Regions from separate parts of the Planococcus plakortidis genome, predicted to be linked through region 4. Evidence: riboswitches for the same ligand, from Rfam matches in the RefSeq annotation. Region 4 holds a riboswitch; each other region holds the start of a gene.

Evidence for each region. Region 4 has a riboswitch for thiamine pyrophosphate ahead of thiT (energy-coupled thiamine transporter ThiT). Riboswitches for the same ligand answer to the same signal wherever they lie in the genome.
Region 1: another riboswitch for thiamine pyrophosphate. It lies ahead of tenA (thiaminase II); the one in region 4 lies ahead of thiT (energy-coupled thiamine transporter ThiT).
Region 2: another riboswitch for thiamine pyrophosphate. It lies ahead of BBI15_RS13405 (lipoate--protein ligase family protein); the one in region 4 lies ahead of thiT (energy-coupled thiamine transporter ThiT).
Region 3: another riboswitch for thiamine pyrophosphate. It lies ahead of BBI15_RS08245 (ABC transporter substrate-binding protein); the one in region 4 lies ahead of thiT (energy-coupled thiamine transporter ThiT).

Annotation. Positions count from the first base shown of each region.
Region 1 covers NZ_CP016539.2:2,462,082-2,468,063, reverse strand. The annotation lists gene BBI15_RS12480 (DUF6359 domain-containing protein) at 1-410, shown strand, start outside; gene BBI15_RS12475 (S1C family serine protease) at 593-1,705, shown strand; TPP riboswitch at 2,492-2,593, shown strand; gene tenA (thiaminase II) at 2,683-3,372, shown strand; gene thiM (hydroxyethylthiazole kinase) at 3,365-4,123, shown strand; gene thiD (bifunctional hydroxymethylpyrimidine kinase/phosphomethylpyrimidine kinase) at 4,113-4,991, shown strand; gene thiE (thiamine phosphate synthase) at 4,966-5,583, shown strand; gene thiW (energy coupling factor transporter S component ThiW) at 5,580-5,982, shown strand, end outside.
Region 2 covers NZ_CP016539.2:2,682,422-2,688,403, forward strand. The annotation lists gene pepT (peptidase T) at 76-1,293, shown strand; partial or broken gene lipA (lipoyl synthase) at 1,909-2,852, opposite strand; gene BBI15_RS13405 (lipoate--protein ligase family protein) at 2,849-3,688, opposite strand; TPP riboswitch at 3,777-3,883, opposite strand; gene BBI15_RS13410 (STAS domain-containing protein) at 4,028-5,047, opposite strand; gene BBI15_RS13415 (hypothetical protein) at 5,182-5,412, shown strand; gene BBI15_RS13420 (pyridoxamine 5'-phosphate oxidase family protein) at 5,479-5,901, shown strand; gene BBI15_RS13425 (RrF2 family transcriptional regulator) at 5,931-5,982, opposite strand, start outside.
Region 3 covers NZ_CP016539.2:1,624,692-1,630,673, reverse strand. The annotation lists gene BBI15_RS08260 (ABC transporter ATP-binding protein) at 1-134, opposite strand, end outside; gene BBI15_RS08255 (ABC transporter permease) at 127-894, opposite strand; gene BBI15_RS08250 (thiamine-binding protein) at 894-1,187, opposite strand; gene BBI15_RS08245 (ABC transporter substrate-binding protein) at 1,187-2,194, opposite strand; TPP riboswitch at 2,324-2,433, opposite strand; gene BBI15_RS08240 (putative quinol monooxygenase) at 2,531-2,827, opposite strand; gene BBI15_RS08235 (MarR family winged helix-turn-helix transcriptional regulator) at 2,857-3,285, opposite strand; gene BBI15_RS08230 (nitroreductase family protein) at 3,393-4,037, opposite strand; gene BBI15_RS08225 (hypothetical protein) at 4,228-4,671, opposite strand; gene BBI15_RS08220 (hypothetical protein) at 4,909-5,619, shown strand; gene BBI15_RS08215 (MFS transporter) at 5,762-5,982, shown strand, end outside.
Region 4 covers NZ_CP016539.2:997,984-1,003,965, forward strand. The annotation lists gene BBI15_RS05010 (SGNH/GDSL hydrolase family protein) at 1-335, shown strand, start outside; gene BBI15_RS16525 (hypothetical protein) at 398-547, opposite strand; gene BBI15_RS05015 (M20 family metallopeptidase) at 612-1,694, opposite strand; TPP riboswitch at 1,834-1,933, shown strand; gene thiT (energy-coupled thiamine transporter ThiT) at 2,027-2,602, shown strand; gene map (type I methionyl aminopeptidase) at 2,762-3,514, shown strand; gene BBI15_RS05030 (tryptophan-rich sensory protein) at 3,560-4,300, opposite strand; gene BBI15_RS05035 (M3 family oligoendopeptidase) at 4,486-5,982, shown strand, end outside.

The DNA of each region.
Region 1 (5,982 bases), 1.5 Mb from region 4:
TTGAAAGCGGGAAAGATTTGCGCATCCAATTGGACGATTCCAGTTTGACGTTCACGCCGGCGAACTTGCAACAATTGGCACAAGCAGCGGGTGAGGGCATGACGCTTTCGCTCCAAGCAGAAGATGCCGAGCAAGTGAATATGCGCCCGACCTTGACTGGACAGCTCGACATCGCGATTTTGGATGTGGAAGGTGAAGAACTAGACTTGAACTTCTCGGAACCTGTGGAATTGAGTTTCCAAACAGACCCAAGCATCAGCATCCAATTCGGTGCACGCGAAGATGAGAAAGGCAAATGGAAAATCATCCAAGGCAGCAAAAACGGGTCGACGTTCACATTGGAAGTCAACGAACTTGGCCATTACACTGTCGTCACGAATAAAGGGCAATTGATGAAGAACAGAAGATAAGCAATAGGCGAAAAAGCTGGGGAAGAAGCATTCATTCCTCGGCTTTTTACTATTCGCAACAACAAAAGAGCGAGTTGGCATTCAAACCAAATTATATAGGTTTAGGCGAGGTCTCTTCGTCGTTCCTTTTTCAATTATGGCTTGCTATAATGAACACACATTAAGGGAAGCAGGTTGAGACTATGGAAAAACGGATGATGCAATGGCTGGCGGTGTTCCTCGCAGCGATAATCCTCGCAGCTTGCGGAGGGGCACAAACAGACGCACCGAAAGAAGCTGAAACCGGGCAGGCGGATTCACCGGTCGATACGGCCGCCCAGGAAAAAGCGGTGATGATTGCGAACGCCAAGACACATGTCTACACGATCTATACCGATTTCGAGCAAGGGTCCGGCTTTTTATACAATAACCAAGGCGACATTTTGACAAACGCCCATGTCGTGCGCGATGCCACGTTTATCTCACTCGTCAACAGCGACGGCCAGGAATTCGCCGGCAAAGTGATCGGCATCTCGCTCGATGAGGATCTGGCGCTTGTGCGGGTTGAAGAACTCGCAGGAAAAGAGCCGCTCGAGCAGGAAATGGAACCCGTCGATATCGGCACGCCCGTCATCGCCATCGGCAGCCCTGAAAACGCGGCGAATACTGCGACGGAAGGGGTAATCACCGATACCGGCGTCGATTTCTCGGAAGTCTTCGTCTATACGGATCTGTATGAAATGAACGCCTTGATCAAGCAAGGATCAAGCGGCGGGCCGCTGTTGGATGCAAGTACCGGCAAAGTGCTCGGCATCAATTCGGTGATGCTTGAAGACAATCCCGAAATCGGCTATGCCATTCCGCTGTACTTGAAAAAGGACTTATTGGACACATGGGCGAACAACCCAGACCCGCTGCCCGACTCCCAATTGGTCGAACCGTCCGTGAAAGATGCATATTTTGACGAGGCCTTATTGTCGAGTTTCATCGAAGCTTATTACGATTTGCTGCCGTATTCGATGAATGACGAGGAGCTCAATTATTACTCAACGTATCTGATGCCGGGAAGCCAAGCCGTCGAAGCGGTGGACAGTGTCATACAGGAGTATTCCGAAGAGGGCCGCGTGTTCGATTCGGTTGTGCCGGAAGTCGGTTCCGTCGAAATTGAAGGCGACCGTGCATACGTCGAAGCAGGCGCGGTGTTCAATTATCACGAAGCGAATGGCGAAACCGGAACGATCGACCACCGGCGCCGCTACACCATCGTGATCGACGAGTACGGGGATTACCAGATTGAATATGTGGAAGAAATTTAGGGCCTCCATTTTGGAGGTTCTTTTTTTGAGTGGATTTTGAGTGGAGAGCTTGCGCTGCAACCGGACGCTTTCCGGAGGGCTCGCATTGAGCCGCTTCCCTCGCTTACGCTCAGTCCAGGGTCTCAATTGTCTCGCTATACCTCCCGGAGTCGCCGGTTTTCGCTGCAGCTCTAGTTTTAGAATGAAAACGAAATGCATTGTTCATTGAAGGCAGGGTGTGGGAAATGGAGACTTGCTTACAACAGGCAGACCATTGCAGTATTTCCTGAAAAATGTAGAAGTTTTGAGCTTGCGCTGAAGGGGCATGCTTGCCGAGGGGCGGGCGTCGAGCCCTTATGGCTGCGCCATATAGGTCTCGCCAGTCCCGCGCGATCCCTCCGGCGTCAGCCCCTTTCGCTGCAGCTCTAGTTTTAAAGTGAAAACGAAATGCATCGTTCATTGAAGGCCGGGTATGTGAAATAAATGCTTGCAAGCGGCAGAACAATACCATGGTGTCAGTAAATCGATTCCAAACCATTTTCACTTTCGACTACCTAAGAAAATAAACCGAAACGGACGAAATCGCAAAAACCATTCACCCAGTCACTTTCCTGTACAACGAAATCCAAAAGCAGCATCGCGCTTAAGAGGGAAAGCTCAACCCCAGGCTAGGCTGCGGATAACTAGTAGGTGAAAAGTGCAAGCTAATTCCAATTAAACAACAAAACTCCTGCCATCTTAATTTCGAAAAGTTTTGAATTCGCAAGCCAGCTATGTTATTCTATTGCCGACAATAAAAAAATATCGCTATTCCACTAGGGGAGCCATGTTGGCTGAGACGGACAAGAGTCCGGACCCTTTGAACCTGATCTGGATCATACCAGCGTAGGGAAGTGGGCGAATTGTGAGCCTTTCTCCAATTTCTTAAGCTGACCTTTATCGCCGCTTCCTTACCTGGGAAGCGGTGTTTTATTTTGCCCAAAAAAGGAGAGAGCGACATGACATTTTGTAAAGAAGTCCGGTTTGAATGCGCAGATTTATGGGACGCAAGTTTTGAACACCCGTTTGTGAAAGGCATCGCGAAAGGCGATTTGCCGCTTGATGTCTTCAAATTTTACGTCATGCAAGACGCCTATTACCTGACCCATTTCGCGAAAGTGCAGGCGATCGGTGCCACGAAAGCCAAAGATCTTAAAACCACACAGTCTTTCGCGCATCATGCCGAACAGACCTGTGCCGCAGAACTTGCGCTTCATGAATCGTTTATGGAATTGCTTGGGGTGACTGAAGAAGATTGGCAACTATTCGAACCGTCGCCGCACGCCTATGCGTACGTTTCGCATATGTACCGCTCGGCAGAAGGGGATTTGGCGGATGTGCTCGCAGCCTTGCTTCCATGTTATTGGCTTTATTACGAAATCGGTGAACGTTTGAAGACTGCAACGCCGGAAGAACCGATATTCCAGAAATGGATCGGCACATACGGCTCCGAATGGTTCGGGGAACTGGTCAATGAACAAATCGCACGCATGGACCGGTTGGCTGAAGGCTTGCCGGAAGAACGCCGCGAGGAATTGAAGACACGCTTCAGAAGGAGCAGCTATTACGAATGGCAGTTCTGGCAGCAGGCGTGGACGATGGAAACGTGGGAACTTCCTGCACAAGAGGAGAGTGTCCGCCATGCTTAGGGATTTACGCGCACGTAAGCCATTGATCCATTGCATCACCAATCACGTCGTCTCGAACTTTCAGGCAAATGGACTCCTCGCGCTCGGCGTCTCGCCGGTCATGGGCGACGAGCAACAGGAAGTCGCCGAACTCACAGGACACGCCGATGCCTTGTCGCTCAATATCGGCACGATCACGGAGCGCTCATTAGAAAGCATGCTCATCGCGGGACGCGCCGCAATGAAAAAAGGCATCCCGATTGTGTTGGATCCGGTCGGTGCCGGGGCCACAGCTTATCGCTTGCAGGCCGTGAAGCGATTGCTGACGGAACTCGATATCACGCTACTCCGCTGCAATGCAGGTGAACTCGCAGCTATCGCAGGAGCGGACTGGCAAGCGCGCGGTGTCGACGCAGGAGAAGGGCAAGGCGATTTGGAAGCTATCGCTAAACAAGTGGCTGATGAATACCAAACAATTGTCGCGGTAACAGGCACAAGCGATTTAGTGACAGATGGCGAAAGGACCGAGCACATCACAGGCGGAGACCCGTTGATGGCATCGGTCACGGGAATGGGTTGTTTACTCAGCGCAGTACTTGCGGCATTCTTGACGGACGAAGAATCTGTCGCGCTTGATGTGCTTGCCTATGGCTTGCAGCTGTATGCGAACGCAGGGAGCCGGGCAGCTAAAAGCGCACTCACGCCAGGCAGTTTCCAAATGGCATTTTTTGATGAACTATCCAAACAGGAGGCGGTTCTTTATGGAAACTAAAGCGCAAGTACTGACGATCGCCGGATCCGATTCAGGCGGCGGTGCAGGCATACAGGCCGATTTGAAAACCTTCCAGGAACTCGGCGCATTCGGCTGTTCAGTAGTAACGGCGGTGACTGCCCAAAACACATTGGGTGTCCACGGCATTTATCCTATGGACCGAAAAGCAGTGAATGAACAGCTCGATGCGATCGGGACGGACTTCGATATCCGCGCGCTCAAGACCGGCATGCTGTTTGATGCCGGCATCATCGAAGAAACAGCTCAAGGCATCAAGCGCTACGGCTGGGACAAACTCGTCATCGATCCCGTCATGATCGCAAAAGGCGGCGCTTCCTTATTGCAACAAGAAGCAGTGGAAGCCATCAAAACGATGCTCGTGCCGCTCGCTGCCATCATCACGCCGAATATCCCCGAGGCGGAAGTATTGAGCGGAATCGACATCACCGATGATGTATCGCGAAGAGAAGCGGCGGAAGCGATTCTATCGCTCGGCGCGAAAGCCGTGGTCATCAAAGGCGGCCATAGCAATGACCCTGATGTAGCGGAAGACTTTTATCTGGATCAGCAAGGCACGGTGCTCTTGCTGCGCTCGGAACGCCTCCAGACAAAACAGACGCACGGCACCGGATGCACGTTTTCAGCGGCGCTAACCGCCGAACTCGGCAAAGGCAAAGACGTAGAAGATGCTTTGTTCACCGCCAAGGAATTCATCCAGGCAGCTCTCGCATATCCGCTTGATATCGGCCATGGCCACGGCCCGACGCACCATGCCGCCTATAAGGAATTAGCCGTAAAGGAGGTGGTCCACCTTGTTCAGGAATCCAGCAATTTATTTTCTGATGGGTACGATAAACGCCGGTACTAAAGAGCCGCTCGCGCTGCTTGAGGAAGCACTTGAAGGCGGCATCACCCATTTCCAGCTGCGCGAAAAAGGGCGCGGGGCGTTGGCAGGCGATGAGCTTATGGAGTTTGCGGCCAAGTGCAAAAGCTTATGCCGTGAATACGCTGTCCCGATGTTCGTCAATGACGATGTCGACTTGGCTTGCACGATCGAAGCGGACGGCATCCATATCGGGCAGGATGATATGGACTGCGCACAGGTGAGAAAACGGATCGGCGCATCGATGGCACTTGGCGTCTCGGTACATTCCGTCAAGGAAGCGAATGGTGCGCTGACGTGCGGCGCCACCTATCTCGGCATGGGACCGGTATTCGGAACGCGCACAAAAAGCGATGCGAAACCGCCGGCAGGAGTCTCGGAAATCATCAAAGTGAAAACCCAATACCCGCATGTGCCGGTCATTGGCATCGGCGGCATCGAACCGGGCAACGCCGAAATGGTCTGGCGGGCAGGTGTTTCGGGCATCGCCGTCATTTCCTCGATCGCCCAGGCGCATGACGTCGCAGGGCAAATCGAACGATTCAAACAATCAATCCCTGGGAGGCGTGTCGGATGAATACGAGAAAACTCGTGCTTATGGCAATGTTCGTCGCACTCGCCGTCGCCGGATCGGCGTTCGTCTGGTTCCCGGCAGGCATCGCCCGCGCGTACCCAGTGCAGCATGCCATCAATGTCATCGCGGCCGTCGTCTTTGGCCCAGGCCCCGCGGTAGTCATCGCCCTTCTGACCGGCGCGGTGCGCGTCTTGACCGGGACCGGCTCGCTGCTCGCGTTCCCGGGCGGCATGATCGGCGCATTGCTTGCCGGACTGTTTTACCGTTACAGCGGTCGCCTCGGTTTTGCGGCAGCGGGTGAGATCCTTGGAACCGGCATCATCGCCTCGCTCGTCGCGGTGCCTTATGCGCGCATTCTCATGGGAACCGAAGTCGGCGCCTTGTTCTTCATGCCGCCCTTTC
Region 2 (5,982 bases), 1.6 Mb from region 4:
AGGCGTTCGAGGTTTTTCTATGTATTTCGAATTTCGTGTTAAAATGGAGTCATTCCATACATAGGAGGCTCTACAATGATCGAAAACCTGATCGAACGCCTGATTCGCTACGCCAAAATCGACACGCAATCCGATTTTGAAAATGACGCTACACCTTCTACACCCGGACAATGGGATCTGCTCAACGAACTGGAGAAAGAAATGAAGGATATCGGCTTAGAGGAAGTTGAAGTGGACGAACACGGCTATTTATTCGGCACATTGCCGGCGAATACGGAAGAGCAGCGCCCTGTCATCGGCTTTCTCGCACATGTCGATACCGCGACCGATTTCACCGGAAAAGGCGTCAACCCACAGCGCATCGAACATTATGACGGGAAAGATATTCCACTAAGTGGCAAAGTGACGATGAAAACGGCTGATTTCCCTGCTTTGCAGAACTACATCGGCCATACCTTGATCACGACAGACGGCACGACTTTGCTTGGCGCCGACAACAAGGCGGGAATTGCCGAAATCATGACGGCGATGGAATATTTGATGGCCCACCCTGAAATCGAACATGGCAAGATCCGTATCGGCTTTACACCTGACGAGGAAATCGGCCGCGGACCGCATAAATTCGATGTCGCCCGTTTCGGTGCAGATTATGCGTATACGATGGATGGCGGGCCGCTTGGCGAGCTTCAATACGAGAGCTTCAATGCCGCGAGCGCGAAATTGACCGTCCACGGAACAAGCGTCCACCCTGGTTCTGCAAAAGACAAGATGGTCAACGCCATCACGGTCGCCACACGATTCCAAGCAGAAATGCCATCCCATGAAGTGCCCGAGAAAACAGAAGGCTATGAAGGCTTTATCCATTTGAATAATTTCAATGGTTCCGTCGAACAAGCCGTGCTGCAGTACATTGTGCGTGATTTCGATAAGGACAAATTCGAAGCGAAAAAACGCCATATGGAACAAGTGGCCGCAAGCTTGCAAGAAGAATTCGGGACAGAAGCGATCGAACTCGAACTTGAGGATCAATATTACAATATGCGCGAGAAAATCGAGCCGGTGATGGAAATCGTCGACCAAGCCGAACAAGCGATGAAAACATTGGACATCGCTCCCGCCATCCTGCCTATTCGCGGCGGCACGGATGGATCCCAATTATCCTATATGGGCTTGCCGACGCCGAACATCTTTACGGGCGGCGAAAACTACCACGGCAAATTTGAGTTTATTTCCGCTGAAAACATGGAAAAAGCGACTCAAGTGATTGTGGAAGTCGCCAAAATCGCCAAATAATCGGGTTCCCCTATCCGATTCGCTGAAATTGAGTAGTCAAAAATACCGACAGTGAAGCGGAAGCCGGCGACTCCTGCGGAAACAGCGCGAGCCGAAGACCCTGCAGGAGCGTCAGCGACGAAGCGGCTGAGGCCGCGCCCGCGGAAAGCGTCCGACTGGAGCGAAACGCAAAAAAGCTGCCGAGGTTTCTCGACAGCCTGGAAAAAGCAACGGCATCATGCCGTTGCTTTTTTCAGAGTGTTGAAGAAGTCCATTAACCCATTACGAATTAAAAGGAGAATATCTTTACAACATTCAAAAATCAGTGGTCAAACTAAGTATTTGGAGAAGCGTTCGCTCGTAAACCCCTCTGCTCAATAATGCTGCGCATTACTTTCGCAAAGATAATGTCTCCCGTAGGTCGACCTTATCTTTCCTGTGGATCAGCGAGACGACCGAGACCCCGCAAGGCGCGAAGCGACTGAGGAGGCTTGGGCGCGAGCCCACGGAAAGCGAGCGATAAGCTTCGGAAAATACGACTTCTTATCTTTCTCGATAGCCTAGAAAAAGCAACCGCATCATGGTTGCTTTTTTCTTTATCAGAGGATGGTTTTCAGCCATGCCTGGCTCTATCCGTTAAAATTCGATGCGATCGATTTTTGCGCCTGTCGATTCGACGCCTTTCATGTATTTAATGCGTTTCTGCACAGCGGTTTCGTTCACTTGTTCATCTGCATGGTAGGAAGAACGCACCATCGGGCCAGCTTCGCAATGCTTAAATCCTTTTGAGAGCGCGATTTCCTTCAATTCCTGGAATTCATCCGGATGGTAATAACGGACGACGTCCAGGTGTTTCAATGTCGGCTGCAAATATTGGCCGATTGTCATGATGTCGACGTTGTGTGCCAACAAATCATCCATCGCTTCGATGATCTCTTCTTTCGTTTCCCCAAGCCCGACCATGATGCTCGATTTTGTCGGCACATGCGGCGCGATTTCCTTAACCCGCTTCAGCAATTCCAGGGAACGGTCATATGTCGCTCTCGCCCGGACGCGTTTCGTCAGGCGGCGCACCGTTTCGATATTGTGGTTGAAGATATCCGGTTCACTGCTCATCAACATATGCAGGCTTTCGTAATCGCCTTTCATATCGGACGGCAAAATCTCGACAGTCGTTTCCGGCATTTTCCGGTGGATGGCACGCACCGTCTCTGCAAAGACTGCAGCGCCTCCGTCCTTTAAATCATCACGCGCTACCGCTGTCACGACGACATGCTTCAAGTTCATGATTTCCGTCGATTCGGCTACGCGCTCCGGCTCGCCCCAATCCAATTCGTTCGGCAAGCCGGTCTTGACGGCACAGAACCGGCACGCTCTTGTGCATGTATCCCGAGGATCATGAAAGTCGCAGTGCGGCGCTCGCTCCAACATTCGTGGATATTCGGGCATCTTGCTTCTTCGCATACCGTGTTCAAATTTTTCTCACGCATCAATTTCTTCAGATCATTATAGGTTTCGTTCGTGTTCAATTTCACTTTTAGCCATTCGGGTTTACGTTCACGCTGCTTGGTTTTTGTCATCGCATAAGTTCCCCTTTCTCTTCTCGTCGGTAGTTCCACTCTTCACTCGCGTATTTGGCTTCGAGCACACGTACTTCTTCCAGCAATTCAGCTGGCGGTTCGAATTTTTCCAGACGGATGCCAAGCCCCGTTTCAAATCCAGCCTTGAATGCCTGCTGCACTTTTTCTAAGCTTGCCGGTTCTGGCATGAGCTCGTTGATCGCGACAGCGCGTGTGCGGAAAGCTTGGCGCGCCCTTTCCTTCACCGATTCACTCGGGTAGACGAACAATTCGAACAAACGTTTTTCATCCAACTGCAGCGGAATCGAACCGTGCTGCAAAATGATGCCTTGTTTTCTTGTCTGTGCGCTTCCTGCCGCTTTCCTGCCTTCAACAGTCAGTTCATGCCAGGATGGTTCTTCAAAACATACCGCCGAAGATTCTTTCGGCCGCTTAGATTCAGCAGCTAATTGTGCATGAATCCCTAAGTTCCGGTAGCCTTCGAGCAAGCCGCGGGAAATGACCAAATACGCTTCTTTCACTGACTTCGGCATGGATGGATGATGCTCCGGAATCACTATGCTGTAAGTCAATTCCTGGTCGTGCAGCACGGCTTTTCCGCCGGTCTGCCTCCTGACCAAGGGTACGCCCATTTGCGCAGCTTTTTCGAGATCGATGCTGCCGTTCAATTTCTGGAAAAATCCCACTGATATCCCAGCTGGCGCCCATCCGTAAAACCGGAGGGTGGGTTTCATGCCCGTCTTGCGCTGCCAGTTCATCAATGCTTCATCCATTGCCATATTGTAGGCCGGCGTGCAAAGCCCCGACTCCATATAGCCCCATGTTTCCTCCAAAATGTCTCAACTCCTCTCAGCTTATGCATGACTCCTAAGCCCATAAAAAAACACCGCTTTCCCATGGGGAAGCGGTGTATGCAGGCAAGTGGAAGCATACGTACCACTTCCCTACGCTGGCATGGTCCAGATCAGGTTCAAGGGGTCCAGGCATTCGCCCGTCTCAGCCAGTCAATCCCGGCTCCCCCAGTGGTCAGCTATGTATAGTTCTCCTTGAGCTTAACATTGTCCTTAAGAAATCTCAATATACAAAATAATTTTTCTTTCATTTTCATCCATTTATTTAAATTTATAACAAATAAAACTCTCCTTTTCCGTCGGATGGATAGGAAGAGTTTTACATCAGATGATGGTCTTGCCATTTTGCGCTAAAGCGAAATGGATGCTGTGCTGAAGGGTACGGAAGCATTCATACCCCGAAAGATCCACACCCGCTTCTGTGATCGTCATGCTGGTATGCGGTGAAATACCGGCCAGTACGGTCTTTGTGCCAATCAAACCGGCGGCAGAACCCAGTTTTTCGATGAGCATCGCGGCATGCTGGTTGAAGCTTTCATTCAGCCCGGTCAAATCAAGCAGCAAATAGCGCGCTTTGTATTTCGGCAAATTTTCAAGCGTCTTGAACAACAGCTCTTCAGCACGCGCTTCGTCGTAGCGGCCAAGAAGCGGTACGACGACGATATCTTCGAGCACCGGGATCAGAGGAGAAGAAAGTTCACGAATCATGTCATGGAGATCCGCCGTCTTTTCGTCCACTAGCTGTTCAAGTTCGCGGATTTTTTCGGATTCCTTGCGGCGTGCCAGTGAATGGATATTTTTTTCAATCGTCTCGTCCGATGGGAAATAACGGATCAGGCATCCTTCATGTCCTTCGATCTGAGAATGGACAACTTCATACCAAATGTTGCGGCCCAAAAGCGAGCTGAAGATCCCTGCATAATGGGCAGGCAAAAAACTGCCGCCGATCTTTTTTCCTTGTGCCACATTGATTTGATATTCCCAGCTGTTTTTCAGCGTCACTTCCAAAGTCCCGGCTTCGACGTCCAGATTATGGATCGTTGCCACTCCCCATCCGGCTGATGCATATGTATTGGTGATGAGTTCAGAAGCTCTCAGAACGGAGACCCCGCCCATTTTGTGGAAGTAATCCCCCACTACCTGGCCTTGCCGATACCCTGTCGATTCCAAAACGACAGCTGCCGCCTCTTCCCCGGAGATTTCCTCAATCGAATCAAAAAACATTTTCATTGCAGTGGAAGTCCAAAACAGCACCGAATTCTGGCCTTCAAAGAGGAAGCGCCCTTCCGTGAGGTCCCATTCAAAATCCAATCCGCCCACGTTAACCTTCGTTTGTTGCGTCATCGTATAGCCATCCTCCCTAATTAGTCCTATGGATTCATCATACGCGAGCCCGTAACCCCCATCAAGTTTGAATGTTTTAAAGCGTTTCAATTAAGGAATAGATAAACAAGAACGCTAAAGGAGAGGTGCTAACAATGGCAGAAAAAGACCGTTTCAACGAAAAGGAACGAAAGTCGAACGACGGGGCTCCAATGGACAATCCTGAACAAATCAAAACCGATAAAGAAACCATGACAGAGATGCACGAAGAAGAAATGAACGTGGATTCCATCCCTTTGGAAGATTTGAAGCAGGACATGAAAGACGAGAAAAATCCCCGTGACACTAAAGATGATTCAGCGAGTGAGGAAAAACATCCTGAATGATTCAATCTGCAGGCTCCTGGCCCGCAGCTTATCGGTAGATAATACCACTGCAAAGGAGAGAGTTGGATGGCACAAGAAGAACTGAAACAACAAGCCTTAAAAATATTGGAAGACAGCATGATCGGGACCTTGGCAACCATTAAAGACAACAAACCGCACTCCCGTTACATGACTTTCTTTAACGATGAATTCACTTTATACACGGCGACAAGCAAGCAGACGCAGAAAGTCGATGAACTGGAGAAGAACCCGAACGCACACATCCTGCTAGGTTACGAGGGTGAAGGCGTAGGCGATAGCTTTCTCGAAATCGAAGGGCAAATGTCGCTGCGGGATGACCGTGAGCTGATCGATAAAGTATGGAATGAGCACTTGACCGGCTGGTTCGACGGCCCTGAAGACCCGAACTTGATCATCCTGGCGATCACGCCGACTCGTGTGCGCTTGATGAACCGCAAAGGCAAAGATCCCCAAACAATTGAACTGTAAACAAAAAGCCTCCGGTACCGGAGGCTTTTTCATGTGCGCAACAACTCGCGCAATGCATCTTTATTAAATAGAAGATCTTGC
Region 3 (5,982 bases), 630 kb from region 4:
AAGGTGCTTTTGCCGCTGCCGGAAGGGCCGAGCACGGCAACAAATTCATCTTCTGCTATATTCAATGATAACTCCTTCAGCACTTCGGTCCCGTCAAAGATTTTCGTCAATTGTTCAATCGCCAATTCAGCCATTCGAATTTCCTCCTCCGCTCGTTTTCCAGCGGATGACCCGCTTTTCGAGTAACACGATCGCCGCAAAAAATAGCATGCTCAAACACATGATCAACAGGATCGCGACAAATACTTGCGTCGTCTTGAACGAAGAAGAAGCGAGCGTCATATAGACGCCGATGCCTTCCTGCGCCCCGAGCCATTCAGAAATGACAGCGCCCATGACGCTATAGGTCGCCGCAATTTTCAAGCCTGAAAAGATCGACGGCATCGCATGCGGCCATTCGAGCTTCCAAAAAATCTGGCGTCTGTTAGCTCCGGCCATTTTCATATAATGCAGCAACTCGCCGCTCGTCTGCCTGAACCCATCAAGTGCCGCGATGGTGATCGGGAAAAAGCATACGAGAATGATAATGATTAGTTTCGGCAATAAGCCAAAGCCGAACCAAATGACCAACAGCGGCGCCAAAACGATAATCGGGATATTTTGCGATAAAATCAGCAAAGGATAAAAGGTCTCCCGCAGTTTCGGCACGAGATGGAGGAGCATCGCGACGCCGAGCCCGATCGACGATCCGATGAAAAAGCCGAGAATCGATAACCGGATCGTCGAAAACAAATGACCGCTGTAATTCGGCCAACTGTTTACCGCTTCCAGCCCGATTTGATAAGGGGTCGGAAGTAGCCAGTCCGGCACTTCAAACAGCGGCACCAGCACTTGCCAGATGATCAATAAAAGGATGAGGACCAGAACCGGTCTCCATCCTTTTCGCACAATCATCACGGCCGGTATTTCTCCGTCAATTTATCCATCGATGCGCCGCTCGGCTGATACAGCACTTTGATTTGGGAGATGACGTTCGGGCTGCCGTTTTCGATCATCGCCTCGTTCATTTCTTCGACGATTGAAAATAACTGCGCCAGATCACCTTCCATCGTCGTCTCCAATGGATTGACTTGGTACGGGACGCCTGACTTTTCAATGACGGCGATCGCTTTGTCCACATACGGGATGACGTTTTCCCCGTTTTTCGTTTTCGGGATGATTTGAATACTTAAGAGTGCATTGGCCATCAGTTTTCCCCCTCCGGTAAAAATTCGTTGGTATACGCCTCTTCAACGTCCAGTTCCTCATCCAACAAGCCGTTGTCGAACATCCAGGCTGCATAATCCGCCCACACTTGCTCTTGTTGTTCGCCGAATTGCGGCGCATCGTCCTGATATTTCGGCGACAGCCATTCCTGGCTCGCTTTCACCAGTTCCGGGTCCAAATCCGGTACCGACTCGATGAGGATGTCCGCTGCTTGTTCCGGCTCATCGATGGCGAATTCATAGCCTTGCGACACCGCTTTGGTGAATGCACGCACCGTTTCCGGATCTTCTGCAATCATGTCTTCGTTGGTCATCAGGATCGGAGTGTAATAATCCAGTTTGTCCGAGTAATCGGTCAAATACTGCATGTTCAACTCATCGCCGCGTAACTCTGCTTCAATGCCCGTCCAGCCATAATAGATCCACGCAAAATCGATATCGCGCTCGACGGCTGTGAAAAAGTCGCTATTGCCGATATTGACGATGTCGACGTTTTCCACATCGGCGTCGTCTTGTTCCATGATGGACCCAAGCACCGCTTTTTCGACCGGCGCGCCCCATCCGCCGTAGGTTTTCCCTTCGTAATCACTTGGCGACTCAATGCCTTTGTCTTTAGGCGATGCAAATCCGGAGGTGTTGTGCTGGATGAGCGCCGCGATTGAAACGATCGGGATGTCCTGCACTCTCGCTTCCGTCAAACTTTCCTGTGCCCCGATGCCGAATTCCGCCTGCTTGGAAGCGACCAATTGATTGGCGCCCGCTTCACCCGGCAAAATGATTTCTACATCGAGCCCTTGCTCTTCAAAATAGCCCTTTTGCTGTGCCACATACAACCCGGTATGATTAGTATTCGGCGTCCAATCCAAGACCATCGTCACTTCTTGTAATCCCTGTTGTTCATTCGCCACATCGCTGCCCGGATTTTCCGCTTCGTCCGTGCATGCCGCCATCAGCAATACCGGCGCGATGGCAATCGTCCATTTTTTCATGTTGTTTCCCCCTCTGAATAGATCCATAAAAAATGATTTCAGGAGCTGAATCAGGGGACATATCCAATTGCGGATACAAAAAAAGCGCCCAAGGTTATGGAAACCTTGGGCGCATATCATCGCAGAATAGACCGATTTGAATATGTTCCCTCCGCTGGTATTAGCCAGTTCAGGTTCCAAGGGTCAATATCTCACGGATATTCTCTCAATCGGCAACACCGATTCCCCCACATGTGTTTTATGAAATTAGCATTTGTCTTTCAAAGACTATCTTGTCACAATTGCCCGAGATGTTCAAGCTCTGTCTAACATCTCGGTTGAACAAACAAGATTTCCTTACATTGGGACAGCTTCACCGCTATAAACTTTGAGTTCCATCGGTGCGCTCATGAACCCAGCCGCTTTTTTAGAAAAAGCCGTAAAATGCTTACTCGCGTTATGTGCTTCGATCGCTTGCGCATCTTCCCATACTTCAACCATCGTGAAATGGCCGTCCTTCTCTACCGATTTCATCAAATCGTATTGAACATTGCCTCGCTCTTGACGCGACGCGTCGATCAGGATTTTACTTTCGTTTAAAAAAGCTTGCTTCTGGTCCGGTTTCACTTGCAAATGTGCGTGGATAATCATCATGTGATTTCGCCATCCTTTAATGTGTATTTTTAATAATCTACGATATTGTCTTGCATGCGCCTCAGCATATCGCTAAGCGCATCCACTTCCTCAGCGGTAAAATCATGGAGCATTTGCTTGATGAAGCCCGTATTTTCTTTGCGGTATTCGACGATGCGCTCGCGGCCTTCATCGGTTAGGCTGACAAAGATTACGCGATTGTCCTCTGGATTTCTGCGCTTTGTGACCATGCCACTCGTTTCTAGTTGTTTCAAGTGGCGCGTCACCGCGGCGCTATCGATATTGACCAATTTTTGCAGCGTCGACTGATTGATTTCGTCCACTTTATAAAGCTGCGACAATAACTCATAACGCGACGCGCTGATACCCGTGCAGCGCTCGAACTTCGGGCTGATTTGATTGGTCAGGCCTTTAAACTGGTGCAGCACTTGTTCCTGCTTTGAAAATGAACACGGCATTAGCAAACCTCCTAAATGATCGATAAAGTCAATTGATGATTACACCTACTATAAATTGACCAGTCAAATATATTACATAAGCCCTCCGTACTTAAAAGGTGGCGGGATCAGCTCCACGTCGTGATTGTGTCGACCGGCAAGCGGTACGACTGGAAGCCTTCGCTCGCGGCTTTACCGATCGTCAAGAGCATAACCGGTACATAACGCTCTTTTTCCAAGCCGAATGTTTCAGCGATTTTCTCCTTATCATAGCCCCCGATTGGGTTGGTGTCGTAGCCGAATGCACGGGCAACGAGCATCAATTGCATGGAGACAAGCCCTGAGTCGAGCATCACGATGTCTTTCATCTGATCAGCGGACATGCCTTCATACATCGGCTTGAAATAATTGAGCTGGAAGTCTTTTACGTCTTCCGGCATGTAGCCGTGTTCGACCGCCTTGCTGTAAATTTCTTCTGCGTATTCATAATTTTTCCGGTCCCCGAACACCGCGATGACTGCGGAAGAACTCATGACTTTATCTAAATTGAATGATGCAAGCGGCGCGAGCTTTTCTTTTCCTTCTGGGCTGTCAATGACGACAAACCTCCATGGCTGCATATTGATGGAAGAAGGCGCTTTCGTTGCCTGCTCCAGGATTTCCGTCATTTCCTCGCGGCTGATTTTCACCGTCGGATTGTAGTGTTTTATGGAACGGCGTCCGTTGACGATTTCATTGAAATCATTGGTTTTCTTATTTTGCAGTGTATGCATGACGAATTGCTCCTTTTTCTCTCTTAATTGTTTTAAAGGATATTAATTGACCCCTCATTAATTGATGCCTCACACAATATAAACCCGCTGCAGGATAAATGCAACTGAAAAGTTTCACAGCATTTCTGTACTATAGAAATCGGCGATTAAAATCATATTTCGGAAAGCTTTTGTTCAAGTTTTTTTACATTCACCACTCAAACTTACGAACATCTCCAGGAAGAACTTTTTCTAAAAAGGCTATTTGTTCTAGGTTTAACTCGTAACCGATTAATTCCATTCCATAATGTTCAGAAGAGAATAGTGTTTCCCCCTGTCTTTCCAGAAATACAGAGAACCACTTCAGCCTGCGATTTGCATCAAGAGAACGCGTAAGAATGAATTCTTTCGCTTTTTCATTTAATTGCCCATTTGCAATAAGCAAATGGCCATCATCATGTTCTACATTCGGCAATTCGTTTATAATATCTTCGAATTTTGCCGTTTCTTCTTTCCAGCACTGGATCTCAAATGAATCTGCATACCCAAAGAAATGCTCGATCATCAGTATCCAAAACGCATAGTCATCTGCGTAAGAAAATGTTTCAGGCGTATCCGCCATGCTTGTAAGTTCATAATGCATATTGCGTTTCATCTTCAGCCCCCATAATTTTGGTCATTGCATTAGATTCTCTTTCTGCCCTAAAATCCCTATCATCTTATTGAATATAGTTTCAACTACGTAAGACTTCCAAATCTTAAAAGGTCATTCATTATTTAAAGTCGAAGCAGTACAATATAGAAAACCATCGCAAGTTGTTTATGGCATTCTGCAATTTAACCAAACTTTTCCATTTCACCAGATCATTTCATTTGACAGGAGGCTTGGGTCATGCTGTTGATTCCGTTTTTGATCGGCATTGTATTCATCTTGATCCATTTCTTCGCCAGCGTCCTGGTGCCAAGAGACAAACTGAAGCAAGTGAAATGGTTCTCGTTTTCGGGCGGGCTTGCCGTTTCGTATATTTTCATCTACCTGCTCCCCACACTCCATAAGCAACAAGCCGCCATCGAAGAACCGTACCGGCAGCTGACGATGGAGTCGGAAATCTATTTTGTCGGCCTTCTCGGCGTCGTCTTGTTCGTCGGCATCCAAATTGTCATCCAGCAAAACTATATTTCCCACACCTCTACTTTCTGGTCCGTCATCGTTTTCTGTGCTTTCTATAACGCGCTCGTCTCCTACTCCGTTTTGTCGTTTGAAGTATCAGCCATTCAAGCCTTGTTCTACTGCGTCGCAATCGGTCCGCACTTCATGGCGGTCGCCCATGATATGTGGCGGAAGTTTCCAGTGGAATACAATCGATACGGACGTTATATATTGGCTGTCGGCATTATTAGTGGATGGATCATCGCCTTGACGACAGAACTGACGCCGCTGTTCAAATCGATCGTCTTCTCACTCGTTTCCGGCGCGATGATCTTTACGGTTTTCAAGCACGAATTGCCGAGCGAAAAAGAAACGCATTTCCCGACTTTTCTTATTTCCGTCGTCATTTATTCTGCCATTACGATTTCACTGAAGTTTGTGTTTGAATGGTAGTATCAAATAGCCCAACAGCAAACAAGAGCACTGCAAACTTGCAGCGCTCTTATCTTTAAACTATGGATTTCTTGTCGAATGAAGCAGCAAGATTCGTATAGAGCCACCTTGAAATTCAGCGTAACCTGAACGGGAGGTGGTTATGATGTATCAACGTGTATTGAAAAACAAAAATATTATGTGTTACTTAGCGGGAGCTGGCATCTCCCAGCTCGGCAATGTGTTGGCAGGGCTTGCCTTTCTTTTTATTTCCTATGGCCTGACAGAGTCCGCTGCCTTAACGTCCATCATAGCCATATCACAAGCCATGCCCTATTTGCTATTTGGCTTGATTGGCGGGGCCGTTGCGGACCGTGTCCATAA
Region 4 (5,982 bases):
AGCGCTTCGGTGAGGATGCCGTGGAACTCGTTCCGAATTCAGGAGACGTCCATCCGAATATAGCTGGTTATCAGGAGATGGCAAACGCTTTCTTTGAACATTATGCAGGAGGCTTTGAAGTAGAAGATGCAGAGCTTCCGGAACCGGCGCCTGTAACTTTCGAAGAAATCCAGCAAATGCAGGGGCAGGAAGAGGGAGAGCCATCAGGTGAAGCCGAGGGGGCAGAAGAAGAGCCTGAAATGGAAGGTGCTTCAGATGATGATTCTGCCGCCAAGCCTTCCGATAGCAAAAAGCTTGATTTTCTAGCGATCCGCCAGGCATTGCTGCTTGTTTAAAAGTTCAAATCAACAATAAAAAGGCCGGAGAAAATGATTCATTTTCTCCGGCCTTTTATCGTTCAGCGGCTCTTTCGTGAGTCGCTGCGGTTGCGTGCATCGCTTTCATTGTCCGTATTGTTCTTTTTGCGGTTGTTCATCACTTTGCGGATGATCGGGTATGCAATCGGCCCGTATTTAATCGCAGATCTGACAAGTCTTCCAATCGCCATATTATATCGCTCCATTCATTTATCGTATTGAGGATTAGTATAGTTTTCCCGGTTTGGACTGATTTCAAACATCGGTAGGCGCCATGGCGTGGGCGATCAATATATCCTTATAGGAATGGACGCTTGAAATGGAAACGTATTCTGCATTACCGTGCCAGTCATCTCCGCTCGGCCCGAATTCGATGGCGCCTTGCCCGCCGGTTTTCTCGGCATAATAACGGGTATCGGCAGCACCGTGCTGCCCAAACAGTACAGGCTGTTCGGAGAGCGTCGATTCGACCGCTTTCATCAAGGTCTGGATATACGGGTGATCGTCCGTCGTCGTCAATGCAGGGGTCGAACCGCTCGCTTTATACTCCATGTCGAGCTCGAGCGTATCCGCCAGCTGTTCCATTTGCCGGATGATCTCGTCTTTATCCTGTCCTGGCATGAAGCGGATATCGTAGGACATCTTGCAGATTTCCGGCACCACGTTATAACGGTCGCCTGCGTTGATGATCGGCAAGTTGACGGATGGCTGCTCATAGTATTCCGTCGATTCTTTGCGGAACGGCAAATCCTTCATGCCGGCATGGAATTTCATCGCCGATTCGATGGCGTTAATGCCCTCCCATGGGCGCGATCCATGTGCTGGCTTGCCTTTAAACGTCAAGTCCATTCTTAGTATGCCTTTTGATTGCAAGCCGATCTTCAAATGGGTCGGCTCGCCACAAATGACGAAATCGCCGTAATGGCCTTGATCGACCAGCCATTTCGATGTATTGCGGCCGCCGATCTCTTCGTCGGTGACAATATGCAGGTGCACTTCGCGCGGCAAGGCGGAAGCATCGAGGTCAACAAATGCTTGCATCATGGCAGCGACGCCCGCTTTCATGTCGGCGGATCCGCGGCCATACAGTTTATCGCCTTCTTCAATAGGGGAAAATTGTTCTTTATGTCCCGGCACGACGTCAACGTGGCCGTTCCAGATGATCTTTTCGGCACCTTGCCCCTTAGATGCCGTCAACATCAAGTAGCCGTCGTTATCATGCACTTCCACTTCTTCGCCTTTCGCCTTGAGCCAGGCAGAGCAGAAAAGCAAGGCTTCGTTTGCGCCTTCTTTCGTATCGCTTTCGATCTTGATCAAATCCTTCAATAAATCAATCATAGAATCGGCAGTTTTCCAACTGCCTCCACCACCTTCCAGAAAGTTTGCTTGTTTTTAACTACCCTAATCCAGCCTGCTGAAACAGCCTTGCAAGCGAAGTGTGCGTTGTGTACAATACACATAATAGCGAAATAATTGTATACACCACAAGGGGAGCTTTGGCTGAGAGTGAACGATTAAGTTCTTACCCTTCGAACCTGTAAGTTAACGCTTGCGCAGGGATGTGGATGGAAAACCGGCCCGAGCGGCGCCAGGATCTGTCCTGGCGCCGTTTTTTATTATTGAAAAACGGTCCTTCTGGTGATGTGCAAATCCAAAAGGAGGCAGTTTGAATGAGGAATAAACGCGTGTTATTGATGGTCGAGATTGCGATTTTTGCAGCTCTCGGCTTTGTATTGGATTTTATCGCCTTTCGCATGCCGCAAGGCGGTTCGGTCAGCCTGGTCATGATCCCGATTGTGTTGATGGCTTTCCGCCGAGGGGTTGGGGCAGGGATTATCACGGGGCTTCTCGTCGGGTTGTTGCAGATCGTTACAGGTTTCATCTCGGTTGCGCCATTGTCGTTCGGCTTTGTCGTCATGCAAGTCGTTTTGGATTATTTATTGGCGTACGGCGTTGTCGGCTTAGCGGGGGTGATGCGCGGCCGTTACATGGAAGCCGTGCAGTCGAAGAAGACCGGGAAAGTCTTTGCCATGGTGGCGCTGGGCGTATTGATCGGCTCATTTCTCCGTTATACAGTCCACGTCATTACGGGTATCCTGTTTTTCGGCATGTTTGCTGAAGGCAATGTCTTTATCTATTCAGCGGTCTACAACGCAACCTATATGATTCCCGTAGCGCTTGTCGCGGCGATTGTTTGCTCTTTGCTGTTCATTACAGCGCCGCGGCTGACACAGCCGGATTCATGATCAAAACCGCCTAGCGATAGGCGGTTTTTTGATGGATAAAGAAAATAATGAGCGCTCTTTTTTGGTTATTTATGGGAAATGCTCGAAAGGTATGAGAGGCGAGAGCGACTTATTCTATGTTATAATGCTCAAATAGAATAGTTTGAAAGAAGGGTCAGTATGATAGCGACTAATGAAAAAGATATTGAAGGATTAAAAAAAGCCGGGCAAATGGTGGCGGAAATCCGCGAAACGATGAAAGCGGCCGTAAAACCGGGCATTACGACAAAAGAACTCGACGAACTTGGCGGCCGCCTGTTCAAAGAATGGGGCGGCGTCTCTGCCCCGAAATCGGAATATGATTTCCCCGGCTATACATGCATCAGCGTCAACGAAGAAGTGGCGCACGGGATTCCAGGGAAACGCGTCATCAACGACGGCGATATCGTCAATATCGATGTGTCGGGTTCGTTTGGCGATTATTTTGCGGATACCGGCATTTCTTTTGTGGTCGGGGAAGGCCATGAAGATAAAGAAAAGCTTTGCAAAGCAGCAGAATCCGCCTTTGAACGCGCGATGACAAAAGTGAAGGCTGGGGCGAAGCTGAACCAGATCGGTAAGGCAGTCGAGCGTGAAGCAAAAGATCAAGGCTTGTTCGTCATCAAGAACCTGACGGGCCATGGTGTCGGGAAATCGCTTCATGAAGCGCCGCAGCATATCCTCAATTATTACGATGCGTGGGAGACGACGATCTTGAAAGAAGGCATGGTGCTCGCAGTCGAGCCGTTTATTTCCCAAAAGGCCGAGCACATCATCGAGTCAGGGGATGGCTGGACCTTTATCACGCCGGACCAATCGCTTGTGGCGCAGATCGAGCATACCGTACTCGTCACAAAAGGCGAACCGGTTTTGCTGACGAAACTTGAAAAATAAAAGCATCGAATATAAAAAAACAACCATCAGCCGATGGTTGTTTTTTTATGGCGTCATACCTGTTTTTGCCGGCTTTTTCTTGATCAGCAGAATGCCGGTCAGTAAAACGCCGCTTAAGAACAAAGCTGCGGTACTGACCAATAATTCGTCCATGCCATGGCGAACGGCGATGGCAACGAACGCCCAGATGAAGACCAGGGTCAGCGGAATGTCCGAATGGTGGAAACGGATGTGAAGCGCCAATGCGGTCGCCACAGTCAGCATGATCACTGTCCATAACTGATCGCTCAAGCCCCAGCCGCTCCAATTATAGAAGGTCAGGACATAACTGATATTGGCGATGGTCGCGACACTGATCCAGCCAAGATTGACCGAAACCGGCAAGCGTTCCATAAAGCCCCGTTCGCCGTTTCCGTATTCCAGATACAAAGCGATCAGCGACAATAGATAGGCAATCATTGTAACGATCGACCAAATAAACAACTCATAATGCCAGCAGAGCAGCCAGGCGATATTGAAAACAGCGCTCAAGATGAAATATAATGACATTTTTGCTGAAGGGCGCTTGCCTTTTTTCAAGCGCAGCCAAAAACCGACGATCCAGATAGCCAATAAAATATATATAACGGACCAGATGGAGAACGCATAACCGGCCGGCGTAAAGAGGACCGGCACACGGTTGGAGATTTCACCGGTAGTCTGACCGTTGATCGGCAGTATATTCGCCAAGGCATTCATGGTGACGACGGCGATAAATGCCAATGTCATCAGCAGTACGCGAATCATATGAAATCCCTCCTCAAATATCAGTATAAACTCGCTAGCCCGCACGACCAACAAGAAAGTGCAGGAAGTTTTTGAAAAATGGCGATATCGTGAAAAGTACAGGACGGTCGCCGTTCCCGTTATGGGGAGAGAGATGTTATACTTATTCATGTATTTTGAAAATTCGTGATTGCAGGGGGAAAAAGATGGTGAATACATATCCGGAAGTATGGGATCTCGATCGTTTATTTTCAGGGGGCAGCGATTCAACCGAATTAAGGACGCACTTGGAGGCGACAGGCAATAAGCTGGCCGATTTCGAACAAGCCGCTGCCGCATTCGATGTCCCGAAGCAAACGGACGACGCAACACATTTGGCGGCGTTCTTGGAACAGACGAGTGATGTATCCGTAGATCTCCGCCAAGCCGGGGCGTTTATCGGCTGCTTGATGGCGCAAAACACCGAAGATAAAAAAGCGGCACTATTGCAAAGTGAACATGCATTGATGCGATCCCGTTTCCAAAGTGCTTTCTTGAAATTCAAACAGGCGCTCATGGAAACGGACCCGAATGTCTGGTCAAAGCTGCTTTCGACTGAGGACTTGAAGGAATTCGCCTTCGTCCTGGACGAATGGCGCAAAGAAGCGAAACGACTGCTGTCAGAGCAAGAAGAAGGGCTCATCACATCGCTCGGCATCGACGGCTATCACGCGTGGAGTGAATTATACGATTTGCTGATTGCCTCCGTATCGGTCCAAATGGAGGTGGACGGGGAAGAGAAGACGCTGTCGGTGGGGCAGGCGAATAATTTAAGCTCCCATCAAGATCGCCAGGTGCGCAAGGAAGCGTATGACAAGCTGGAAGCGGCATGGGGCGAAAAAGAAGAGTTGTTTGCGAAGACCTTGAACTCACTCGCGGGATTCCGGCTGCAGATGTACAACAAGCGCGGCGTCGACAATGTGCTAGAAGAGCCATTGCAGATGAACCGCATGAAGCAGGAAACTTTGGACGTCATGTGGCAAGCCATCAGCGAACATAAACAGCCGTTTGCGGATTACTTGGCACGCAAGGCGCAATTGCTTGGTAAAGACAAACTCGCCTGGTACGATGTCGACGCGCCGGTCGTGGAAAACTCCCAGTCTTTTGATTACGAACAAGGGTCGGAGTTCATCATCCGACATTTCGGGAAATTCGGCCCGGCATTGGAGAACTTTTCCCGCCATGCGCTGGAAAACGGATGGGTGGAAGCGGAAGACCGCGCGCATAAGATGCCGGGGGGCTTTTGCACTTCGCTTCCGAAAAGCGGGGAGTCGCGCATCTTCATGACTTATAGCGGATCGATGTCCAATGTTGCGACACTCGCCCATGAATTGGGGCATGCTTTTCATACCCATGCGCTGCAACCGATGCATGATTTGAACCGCAGCTATGCGATGAACGTCGCGGAAACGGCATCGACGTTTGCGGAAATGATTGTCGCGGACGCAGCGGTCAAGAACGCTGTGACCAAAGAAGAGAAAATTTCCTTGCTAGAAGACAAGATCCAGCGCAGTGTGGCATTCTTCATGAACATCCACGCCCGCTTCCTGTTCGAGACGAGGTTCTACGAAGAACGCAAGAGTGGCGTAGTTCCGGCGAGCCGTCTGAACGAATTGATGGAACAGGCCCAGGAGGAAGCGTTTGCCGGCAGCTTATCCGAAAGG